DNA from 2 places in the Ligilactobacillus sp. JN-6 (Y).1 genome. Region 1 is predicted to be linked to the other one. Evidence: predicted binding sites of a transcription regulator. Region 1 holds the regulator's gene; the other holds the start of a gene.
What was found. The regulator HrcA, encoded in region 1, represses chaperone genes, less so after heat shock. The targets are predictions, from matches to a motif close to TTAGCACTCNNNNNNNNNGAGTGCTAA.
Positions count from the first base shown of each region.

Region 2: a site for HrcA is predicted at 1,179-1,205, ahead of AC3XNE_RS05670 (Hsp20/alpha crystallin family protein). Genes of this name have one in related genera too.

Region 1 covers NZ_CM176599.1:2,023,642-2,027,012, forward strand. Annotated here, with positions in the region: gene truB (tRNA pseudouridine(55) synthase TruB) at 1-187, shown strand, start outside; gene ribF (riboflavin biosynthesis protein RibF) at 199-1,179, shown strand; gene hrcA (heat-inducible transcriptional repressor HrcA) at 1,288-2,319, shown strand; gene grpE (nucleotide exchange factor GrpE) at 2,337-2,924, shown strand; gene dnaK (molecular chaperone DnaK) at 2,975-3,371, shown strand, end outside.
Region 2 covers NZ_CM176599.1:1,220,271-1,223,641, forward strand. Annotated here, with positions in the region: gene AC3XNE_RS05665 (D-2-hydroxyacid dehydrogenase) at 103-1,068, shown strand; gene AC3XNE_RS05670 (Hsp20/alpha crystallin family protein) at 1,313-1,738, shown strand; gene AC3XNE_RS05675 (GNAT family N-acetyltransferase) at 1,943-2,443, shown strand; gene AC3XNE_RS05680 (hypothetical protein) at 2,489-2,758, shown strand; gene AC3XNE_RS05685 (hypothetical protein) at 2,908-3,168, shown strand; gene AC3XNE_RS05690 (peptide ABC transporter substrate-binding protein) at 3,337-3,371, opposite strand, start outside.

The DNA of each region.
Region 1 (3,371 bases):
GTCTGTGGATGAATGGAAGGTCATTAAAAATGGTGGTTTTTTAAAACCCGAGAGTGTACAAAACAAAATAAGTGGCAGTTTGCAGGAAAAAATTGTTTTATTTTATGAAGGGCGAGCACGCTGCATTTACTTTTATAATGCTCCTAAGAAAAGATATCAACCTGAACAAATGATCGATTTAGTCTGAGAGGAATGAAAATGCAAGTTATTAATTTAAAAGAGCCGTATGATAAAAATCTGTTGCCTGACAAACCAATTGTTTTGGCTTTAGGTTTTTTCGACGGAGTACATCGTGGCCATCAAAGAGTTATTAAAACTGCTAAAAAAATAGCTCAGAAAAAAAATATTGAATTGGCAGTCATGACTTTTGACCGGTATCCTAAAATTGCATATCAAAAACTTGATCCGTCCGAGGTACGTTACCTGACACTTTTGGACCGTAAATTAGAATTATTTTCAGAGATAGGTGTTGATTTGACTTATGTTGTTGAATTCAATCAAAATTTAGTACCAATGAGTCCCGAAGATTTTGTTGATAAATATATTGCAGGATTAAATACGATCGAAGCTGTTGCCGGCTTTGATTTTACTTATGGTAAACCTAGGGTCGCAAATATGAAAACTTTAGTAAGTTATGCCGCCGGAAGATTTGAAGTTTGTGAGGTACCTGAGCTTCAAGAACAGGCAGAAAAAGTCGGGTCAACACAGATCAAGAATGCTTTGGATCAGGGGAAGATGATGAAAGTCAATGAATTATTAGGTTATCCATTTGAGATTTCTGGCTATGTTGTTCACGGAAAGGCACGTGGCAGGAAGTTAGGTTTTCCTACTATCAATGTTGCGAGTGATGAGCAGCAAAAACTCCCTACTATTGGTGTATATGCGGTCAAAGTCAAAATAGATAATGAATGGTTCGATGGTATGGCTTCTGTTAGTCACAATGAGACTTTTGGTTCAAGCAACGAGTTGACCGTCGAGATCAACTTGTTTGATGTGAAACGTGATTTTTATGATAAAAAAGTAAGGGTCCAATGGTATAAGTATTTGCGGCCTTCAGTCAAATTTGCAGGAGTTGATCAATTAATTGATCAAATGGAAAAAGATGAAAAAGATTCACGTATTTATTTGCAGGATAAACAACCAGTAGAGGCGTTAACGTCGGCTTTTGAGGCAAAATGAAAAATTTACAAAAAACATTGACTTTCCTTGACGTTTAAGCCGATGTCGTGTATATTAATAATTGACTTAGCACTCAGGAGTGTTAAGTGCTAAAAAGAGGTGATTGTAATGTTAACAGAAAGACAATTACTGATTTTGGAGACAATTATTCAAGACTATGCTAATATCGGTCAGCCGATCGGCTCAAAAAAATTGCAAGAGCAATTGCCTGTACATGTCAGTTCAGCGACTATTCGCAATGAGATGGCAGTTTTAGAACGGGCAGGTTATATTATGAAGGAACATTCAAGTTCTGGACGGGCTCCATCGTTCAGCGGCTATCGTTATTATATCGACAACATGGTCAAGCCGACAAAGATCGATCAAGGAGTATTAGACGTGATCCATGGTGCTTTGGCTAGTAACTTTTCAAAAGTTGATGAGATCATCGCTATGTCCGCTAGGCTGTTATCTGAAATGACTGATTATACTGCGATATCTTTAAAGCCTGGCTCAAAAGACGTCGAGCTTGAAGGTTTTCGTTTGGTACCATTAGGCAGTTCGCAGGTCATGCTGATCATGGTGATCAGCGATGGAACTGTAGACAGTCAGATTTATAATGTTCCTGCTGGCATTCATAGTGATCAATTAGAAGCGGTCGTTCGTTTGATCAACGAAGAAGTAGTCGGATTGCCGCTTGACCAAGTAAGCATTAAGTTGCAGTCGAATGCGCCTAAGTTGCGTAATTACTTGCGTGGGTCGATCAGTTTACTCGATGTTTTTGATAATGTCTTGGGTAGAGCTGTCCACTCGCAGGTATTTGTCGACGGTAAGAAAAACCTGTTAAACTATTTGACTAGCGATAACATTGAGCAGGTCAAGTCAATTTATAGTTTTGTCGATCATGCTTCCGATTTAGGAGAACTCTTGAATACTAAGCGTGATTTTGCCGTGATGATCGGTGATGAATTAGCAGATAATTTATTGACTGATTATAGTTTGATTTCTGCTAAATATCATGATGGTAATAATGGTGAAGGGTTAATTGCTATTTTAGGACCAACCAACATGCAGTATTCTAAGATCTTTGGTTTGGTTGATGCACTGCGGTCTGAGTTATCGCAGCGTCTCAGCAATTACTATCGTGACTTTAATGATTAAAGAAAAGGGGTGTTGATTTGGCCGATGAACAAGATTTGAGCAAAAAGGCAGAAGAAACAGAAGATAATGCTGCTTCTGCCAATGGATCTGAACAACAAGAGGATGTCAAAAACTCATCTGCTGATGCTCAAATAGAAAAGAAAGATCCAAAACAAGATAAAATAGATGAATTAACAAAAAAGCTGAATGATACGCAAGACAAGTACTTGCGTGTTCAAGCCGAAACTGTTAATATGCAAAACCGCTACAAAAAAGAGCAGGAACGTTTGTTAAAATATCAAGGTCAAGATATTGCCAAGGGGATCTTACCTGCCGTTGATAACCTGCAACGTGCTTTACAAATCGAAGTTAATGATGAGAATGCTAAGCAGTTGAAAAAAGGCGTTGAGATGGTTGCTAACGACATTCAAAGTGCACTTTCAAATAACGATGTTGTTAAAATGAATGCGTTGAATGAAAAGTTTGATCCGAACTTTCATCAGGCTGTTAAAACAGTTCCAGTGGAGAAAGGACAAAAAGCAGATACTATCGTTGAAGTATACCAAGAAGGCTACATGCTTAAAGACCGTGTCTTGCGCCCTGCCATGGTAGTTGTTGCTCAATAATGTTGTTAAGGAATATTGAAAAAAATAATTTTTAAGAGAGGTAGAATTGTATGTCAAAAGTTATTGGTATTGATTTAGGGACCACAAACTCTGCAGTTGCTGTTCTAGAAGGTAAGGATGCAAAAATCATCACTAACCCCGAAGGAAATCGGACAACACCTTCTGTAGTGTCCTTTAAAGATGGTGAAACTCAAGTAGGTGAAGTTGCTAAACGTCAGGCAATCACTAATCCTGATACAGTTTCTTCGATCAAGAGCCACATGGGAGAAGCAAATTATAAGGTTTCAATTAATGGCAAGGACTACACACCACAAGAGATCTCTGCAATGATCTTGCAACACATTAAAGAATATGTAGAATCATACTTGGGTGAATCAGTTTCTCAGGCTGTTATCACTGTTCCCGCATATTTTAATGACTCACAACGTCAGGCAACCAAAGATGCTG
Region 2 (3,371 bases), 800 kb from region 1:
TCACACTACAATGCTGAAAGGCGCATTATAGTGTGAAAGTCAGGTAGTGCTCGCCTTCTGGATGTCATGCTGCGCTTTGTGTTTTTAATTGGAGGAATTTTGATGAAAATTGTAGTTTTGGATGGGTATGCTTTAAATCCGGGTGATATTGATTGGTCGCCTTTAAAAAAAGTTGGTGAGTGTGAGATTTATGATCGAACTTCATTTACCGATCAGAAAGAAATCTTGAGCAGGATCGGTGATGCACGTATAGTTTTGACAAATAAAACTCCCATAAATGAAGAAATAATTAAAAGTGCTCCTAACTTGGAATATATCGGAGTATTGGCAACTGGCTATAATGTGATCGACGTGGCTGCCGCAGTTAAAGCTGGGATCTCCGTCACAAATATCCCATCGTATGGTACACAGGCTGTGGCACAGTTTACCTTCGCTTTACTGTTAGAGATCACAAGTCATGTCGGATTGCACGATCAATTGGTTCATGAAGGTAAATGGTCAAGTAACCCTGACTTTAGTTTCTTTGCTAAACCGTTGACTGAATTGCAAGGAAAGACACTTGGATTAGTCGGCTACGGTAGGATCGCCCAAAAGGTTGCTGAGATCGGCCATGTGTTTGGAATGCAAGTAATTTTTTACAACCACCGTACAAAAGAAATTAAAAAAGATTGGCTACAACAGGTAAGTTTAGACGCTCTATTAAAGAAGTCTGACGTTTTGAGCTTGCATGTCCCGCAAACTCCAGATACTACTGAAATGATCAATAGCTCTTCTTTGAAAAAAATGAAAGACACTGCTATTTTGCTCAATACTGCCAGAGGTGGGCTACTTAATGAACAAGATGTCGCAGATGCTTTGAATAGCGGGCAAATCGCTGCCGCTGCTGTTGACGTTGCACAGCACGAACCATTGAATGAAGACAGCCCTTTGTTAAAAGCAAGTAACTGTTATATTACTCCACATATTGCTTGGGCACCGCAAGAAACAAGAGCTCGTTTATTAGGGATCGCAGTTGATAATTTAACCGAATTTCTAGCGGGCCGGAAGAAAAATGTCATTAACAAATAAAAATTAGGTCAAAATGCCAAGGAACTTTCTTTATATTAAAGTTCACTTGGTTATTTTATTGCAAAAAGTCAAAAAATATTTGACTTTTATTGACTAAAATAAGTTAAATTTTACGGTTTGACCTCTTTAAGTGCTTATATGTCGGCATTTATGCGAATTATATAACATAAAACCCCAAGTTTGACTAACTTTGATCAATGGTGTATTATATAAAATGTAAAGAAGGAAAGGGGAACTAAATAATATGAATAACGAATTAGCAAATAACTTGAATCAATTGATGAACATCGGTGATAGCTTCTTTGGAGACTTTGGTGAACCATTCCTTACAATGGACTTAGCGAATAATATGAAGAGCGATGTCACTGAGACTGACAAAAGCTATCAAGTAACAGTTGATATACCTGGTGTCGATAAGGATGATGTTGATCTTTCATATGATAAGGATGTCTTGAGTATTAAGGCTAAAAGGGATTCTTCGCTTGATCGCAAAGACGAAAAAGATAATGTTATAGCAAGTGAACGTTCATATGGTGAATATGTACGGAATTATCGCTTGCCAAATGTCGATGCTGATGAGATCTCAGCTAAGTCCGACAATGGTGTATTAACGATAGATTTGCCAAAAGCAGAAAAGAAGGAAACCGGTCATAAGATTGAAATTGGGTAAAAGCAATTGCTTGATCGGAAGAACAGAATAGCACAAAAAAGCCAGCGAGATAATTCGCTGGCTTTTTTGTTTTGGATTGTTAAACTAAGTGAACTGACTAACAGGTTTGAAGGTGAGAACATTAAAATAAAGGTAATATCAGGGGCATTTTCTTTGTGATATTTGCCTCCTTTGGTAAAATTAAATTAAAGGGGGGAGGTTGTTTTGTTGATCAGGCCTTTAGAAAGACAAGACCCTAAGGATGTGCATGGTGTCCGTAACGAACAAGATACCATGGCTTATTGGTTTGAAGAGCCATATGAATCTTATGATGAGTTAGAAGAATTATATGATAAACATATACACGATACACATGAACGTCGCTTTGTGATCGAAGAAGCAGGCGAGTTTGCAGGAGTAGTAGAATTAATGAATATTGATTACATACCACGAACATGTGAGATCCAGGTCATCGTTTTGAGTAAATTTCGTGGTAGAAAACTAGCACAACAAGCAATGGAAAGTGCCTTGGAACATGCCTTTTATATTTTAAATATGCATAAGGTTTATTTATTCGTGGATACTGTAAACAAACCGGCGATCCATGTTTATAAGAAGCTGGGTTTTCAGTTGGAGGGAACTATGAGAGAGCAATTTTATGCTCGTGGTAGTTATCGCGACAGCTATTTTATGGGTATTTTAAAACATGATTTCATGAGAGATTGACAGCATTAGTAATGGCTTAGGCTGTGAAGCAAAGGAGTTGAGTAAATGACACATGACTTAGATAGTGATATTATGGGATATAAGTTATTGGTGGATTTTCCTGACTTTGCTCTTTATGCCGATGAACATGATAATGTAGTACAAAGATATAGTATGGATATGGTCGCAAAATATGGCTTCGAAGATAAGAAGTATAAATTTTCGCCCGAAATGATGGCATATCTAAAAAATTATATTAACCAGTACAAAAGCGCCGAGCTGGAAAAGAAACCAATTATCAAACGTTACATCAAACAACAGTTTTTGAATAGGTAGATAATTAGTTTAAGGACATTTGAGTTGATAGTAGAAGTGAAAGGGTATTAGTTGATGGCTAGTGCTTTATTTTGCTTTGTGAAAATTGACCGAATATTTTGAAAAGTTTCATTTAAAAGGACTATACTGGAGATAAAGGAGGGGATTTTTTGGCAAAAAATGATTTGATTGCAGAGTTTCAGGATTATGATCTATATGTAGGACCTAAACGTAAGATCTTGAAAAAGTATCATGCGGATCAGAAAACGGCAGATAGCTCTTATCAATTATCGTTATTAGATTTTAGTAATCTAATGGGGCAAATTCGGCGTTATAATGCTGACCAAGAAAAAGATAATGCTGAAGAAGAACTAAGTACGTTGCAAGATAAAATAGAAAGTCGCTTTTTACAAAAAAATAATCAAGTGTAAAAGCTATTATTAATTATGAGAATGAGAATTTTCGCCAAGGTATTTTAGTATAAAAAACAGCTAGCAGTCAGATCTTTCAAATAAGAATCTAGACTGCTAGCTGTTTTTATAGTTAGAGGAAAACTTTTGCTTCAACAAAATCTTTTTTGGCGAGGTTATCTGCCGCGATCATTCCTCTATATGAACGTTTTTATAGTTATACA